2 regions of the Micromonospora sp. NPDC051227 genome follow, and region 2 is predicted to be linked to the other one. Evidence: predicted binding sites of a transcription regulator. Region 2 holds the regulator's gene; the other holds the start of a gene.
What was found. Region 2 encodes HspR, which represses chaperone genes until heat shock. Its sites were predicted from a motif close to TTGAGTNNNNNNNACTCAA; they were not measured.
Positions count from the first base shown of each region.

Region 1: the regulator HspR is predicted to act here: its motif matches at 957-975, upstream of lon (endopeptidase La).

Region 1 covers NZ_JBITET010000017.1:74,381-76,833, forward strand. Annotated here, with positions in the region: gene ACIA47_RS29335 (manganese catalase family protein) at 1-857, shown strand, start outside; gene lon (endopeptidase La) at 999-2,453, shown strand, end outside.
Region 2 covers NZ_JBITET010000003.1:382,356-384,808, forward strand. Annotated here, with positions in the region: gene ACIA47_RS09780 (cation:proton antiporter) at 1-31, shown strand, start outside; gene ACIA47_RS09785 (hypothetical protein) at 325-756, shown strand; gene ACIA47_RS09790 (hypothetical protein) at 909-1,103, opposite strand; gene ACIA47_RS09795 (heat shock protein transcriptional repressor HspR) at 1,240-1,680, opposite strand; gene dnaJ (molecular chaperone DnaJ) at 1,711-2,453, opposite strand, start outside.

The sequences.
Region 1 (2,453 bases), on a different contig from region 2:
TCAAGGATCTGCAGTTCGAAGCCAAGCCGGACGGCCCGGACGCTGCGTTCGCCCGCCGGTTGCAGGAGGTGCTGGGCGGCAAGTGGGGCGAGATGACCGTCGCCAACCAGTATCTCTTCCAGGGGTGGAACTGCCGGCTGCCCGGCAAGTACAAGGATCTGCTGCTCGACGTCGGCACCGAGGAGATGGGCCACGTCGAGATGATCGTCACGATGATCACCCGGCTGTTGGACAATGCGCCGCTGTCGCTGACCGAGGGGATCGCGGAGGACCCTGGAGGCGCGGCGACCTACGCCGGCGAGAACCCGGCGCACTTCATCCACGGCGGTGGTGGCGCCCTGCCCGCCGACTCCAACGGGGTGCCCTGGAATGGCGCGTTCATCACCGCCAGCGGCAACCTGTTGGCCGACTTTCATCTCAACGTCACCGCCGAGGCGCAGGGTCGGCTCCAGGTCGCCCGGTTGTTCCACATGACCGACGACCCGGGCGTCAAGCAGATGCTGCGCTTCCTGCTGGCCCGCGACACGATGCACCAGAACATGTGGCTGGCGGCGATCGAGCAGCTCAAGGAGGACGGACTGGAGGACATGCCGGTGCCCGAGGCGTTCCCGGACTCGGGCGAGTTCACCGAGGAGTACGGCTACACCTACCTGGGTTTCTCCTCGGGCACCGACGCCGCCCAGGGGCGCTGGGCGTCCGGGCCCTCGCCGGACGGCAAGGGCGAGTTCCGGTACGACGACAACCCGCGGGCGAACGCGCCGGAACCGGTGCTGCCCCCGGGTGACCCTCGGTTGTACGGCACCAACCCGGGGGTGGCCGGCTCGCTGAAGAACACGGTGAAGAGCAAGCTCACCTGAGGTACCTCGTCGGGTCGTCCGCCGGTCCCGGGCGACCCGACGGACCGGTTGGAAGAGTGGTCTGAGTCACAGGCCGGAACAAGGGGAACGCTTTGTTACTTGAGTGAGACACGCTCAACTCAACGCGATAGCAGGTGTTCGATGGCAACTCTTCCGGTACTTCCCCTGACCGACGCCGTACTTCTGCCCGGCATGGTCATCCCGGTGACCCTCGACCCCACCACCCAGGCCGCGATCGACGCGGCGCGTGCGACCGGCGACCGCAAGCTGCTGGCCGTGCCGCGCATCGACGGCGAGTACGGCCCGGTGGGCGTGGTCGCCACCATCGAGAAGGTCGGCCGGCTGCCCGAGGGTGAGCCCGCCGCCGTCATCCGTGGCCTGTCCCGGGCCCGGATCGGCTCCGGCGTGCCCGGCCCCGGTGCCGCCCTCTGGGTCGAGGCGACCGAACTCGACGAACCCGCCTACGCCGGTCGGGCCCGTGAACTCGCCCGCGAGTACCGCGCCCTGGTGACCTCCGTGCTCCAGCAGCGGGGCGCCTGGCAGGTCATCGACGCGGTGGAGCGGATGACCGACCTCTCCGAGCTGGCCGACTCGGCCGGCTACGCGCCCTGGCTGACGCTGGAGCAGAAGACCGAACTGCTCGCCGCGCCGGACGTCACCGCCCGGCTGGAGCTGCTGGTCGGCTGGGTGAAGGACTACCTGGCCGAGCAGGAGGTCACCGAGCAGATCAACAGTGACGTCCGCGAGGGGCTGGAGAAGTCCCAGCGCGAGTTCCTGCTGCGCCAGCAGCTGGCCGCGATTCGCAAGGAGCTGGGCGAGGACGAGCCGGACGGCTCCGCCGACTACCGGTCCCGCGTCGAGTCCGCCGAGCTGCCGGAGAAGGTACGCGAGGCGGCCATGCGCGAGGTCGGCAAGCTGGAGCGGGCCAGCGACGCCTCCCCGGAGGCGGGCTGGATCCGTACCTGGCTGGACACCGTGCTCGAGATGCCCTGGGGCACGCGTACCGAGGACAACACCGACCTGGCCGCGGCCCGGGCGGTGCTGGACGCCGACCACGCCGGCCTGTCCGACGTGAAGGACCGCATCCTGGAGTACCTGGCGGTGCGCAACCGGCGCGCCGAGCGCAACCTCGGTGTGGTCGGCGGTCGCGGCTCCGGCGCGGTGCTCGCCCTCGCCGGTCCTCCCGGGGTGGGTAAGACCAGCCTCGGCGAGTCCGTGGCACGGGCGCTCGGGCGTAACTTCGTCCGGGTCTCGCTCGGCGGCGTCCGCGACGAGGCGGAGATCCGCGGGCACCGGCGCACCTACGTCGGTGCGTTGCCCGGTCGGATCGTCCGCGCGCTGCGCGAGGCCGGTTCGATGAACCCGGTCGTGCTCCTCGACGAGGTGGACAAGCTGGCCGCCGGCTACGCCGGTGACCCGGCCGCCGCCCTGCTGGAGGTGCTCGACCCGGCCCAGAACCACACTTTCCGGGATCACTACCTGGAGGTCGACCTCGACCTGTCCGACGTGCTCTTCCTGGCCACCGCCAACGTGGTGGAGTCCATCCCCGGCCCCCTGCTGGACCGGATGGAGCTGGTCACCCTGGACGGTTACACC
Region 2 (2,453 bases):
GCGGATTCCGGTCGCCGACTCACTCCACTGAGCTCCACCTGAACGCCGCGGCTGCGTGGGTCGCACCCTCGCGACGGTGGAAGACGCTGGCCACATCGACCAACTGGTCTTCATCGGGTCGCGCCGCGAAGAGTGCGACGTCCTCGTGCCACAGGGGCATCATCGGCCGCGCTGTCGATGCAATGGACCCGCCCATGCCAACGGTTGCGGAATTGCTCCCGACGGGGACTACCGCAGCACCCGACGGCGGGTTACCGTTTCGCCCCAGCAGCCACGGTCCGCAGGCAGCGTTGCCAGACGCGGGCGAGAGCGGAAGGTTGGCCGGTGAGCGTGCAGGAGTCGACGTTCCACGGCTTCGCCAACCCCGTCGATCCGACTCCGGCGGAGTTGCGAGCTTGGGCGTACAAGCCCGATTCGGTGCCGTTGGCCTCGATGCCACCCGACTGGGACCTGCTGGTCTCCGGCGACCGACTGGTGTTGACGCTCTTCGAGTTAGCCATGGATCCCACCTGCCCGGCCCGACGTTTCGCGCTGCACTGCCTCTACATCTACGCGGCCGACGGCATCCGGACGAACTTCCGCGCCCACCCCAAGCGCCGCTTCCGCAAGCTCGTCGAACAGGCCGAGCGGGACGGCGACGACCTGATGAGGATCTGGGCGCACAACGGCCGGGTGCTACTGGCCCGACCCGAGCTCTTCGTCTATCGGGACTGGTGCGAGGGCGGCCTGGTCCGCGAAAACCGCCGCCTCGGCTGAACTGGATCGACCCGTTCATTGCGTCGATCTTGCACTTTCTGTCCCGACCTATTACACGAAGCTACACATTTCGTCATCCCTAAGTGCAAGATCGCCGCGCCCCGAACGGGCCGGGACCCCCCGTGGGTCCCGGCCCGCACGTCGGTCACCGGTCAGTCCTGCTTGCGTTCCGTCTCGGCTCGGCCCCGTTCGCCGGCACGGTCGCCGTCTTCGGCGAACCGGCCCGCGATGATCCGGTCCCGGTAGGTCCCCTCGGCGACCTTGTCGAACTTCTCGCGGACGGTCTCGGCCAGGTTCTCCAACCGGTCCTCCGTCTGCTGGGCCATCTTCTTCGCCGGCTCCGCCATCGCTCCCCCTCGCCATGCCGGTAGGTCCGGATTAAGCCGATTGGACCCTTATCGACAGGCTAACCGAAGCGGCCCGGACCGCGCCGGGAATCCAGCGCGGTCCGGGCCGAGAAGACAGATCCGGGTGAGCGGCAGGTCAGCGATCGGGCGTGCGGCGGGGGCGCCACACCACCAGGGCGGTGGACGTGCGGTTGGTCGGCACCAGATCCCGGCCCGGGAAGCGGGCCAGCGACTCCAGCTCCGCCACCCGGCGGTACGCGGCGTCCAGCTCCGCCTCCAGCCGAGCCACCCGCTGCTGCGCCTGCTCCAGCAGCCGCTCCAGCCCGATGATCCGCTTGACGCCGGCCAGGTTGATCCCGTCGTCCTGGCTGAGCCGCTGCACCTCGCGCAGCAGCACCACGTCGCGGACGCTGTAGCGGCGCCCGCCACCAGCCGCCCGGCCGGGCTGCACCAGCCCCAGTCGGTCGTACTGGCGCAGGGTCTGTGGGTGCATCCCCGCCATCCGCGCCGCAACCGAGATCATCAGCACCTTGGCCTCGTAGGCAGGGTCGCCCGAACCGAGGAACTCGCCCGACATCCCGCTCACCTCCGCGTCCATTCCACCGGACTAACTGGCTCGACGCACCCGTGCGTCGAGATGTTCCCGGGCCGCCGGCGGGGTCTGCTCGGCGAACGACTCCAGCGCCGTGCGCGCCTCGTCCGACAACCGGGCCGGCACCACCACGTCCAGCGTGACAAGCAGGTCACCGGCCTGCCCGTCGCGGCGGACCACACCCTTGCCCCGGGCCCGCAGCACCCGCCCGCTCGGCGTCCCCGGCGGAACCCGCAGGGTCACCGCGCCGTCGAGCGTGGGCACCTTCAGGTCCGTGCCGAGCACGGCCTCCGCGAAGGTGACCGGCACGGTCAGCGTCAGGTCGTCTCCGGTACGCCCAAACAACTCGTCCGGCCGAACCTTGACGTGCACGAAGAGGTCGCCGGCCGGGCCGCCGCGCTCGCCCGGCTCGCCGCGCCCGGCCAGCCGGATGCGTTGACCGTCGGCCACACCGGCCGGGAAGCGCACGTTCATGGTGCGGGTCTTGGTGACACCGCCGCTGCCGTGGCACTCCGGGCACTTCTCCTCGACCACGGTGCCGACGCCCTGGCAGTTGCGGCACGGCTCGGAGAAGCTGAACGACCCCTGGTTGCGGGTGGTCACGCCGGCACCATGACAGACCGGGCAGGTACTCGGCTGGGTGCCGGGCTTGGCCCCGTTGCCGTGGCAGGTGTCACAGACTCCGGGCGCGCGCAGCGTCAGGGGCAGCGTCACTCCACGCACCGCGTCGCCGAAGTCCAGCGCCACCTCGGTCTCGA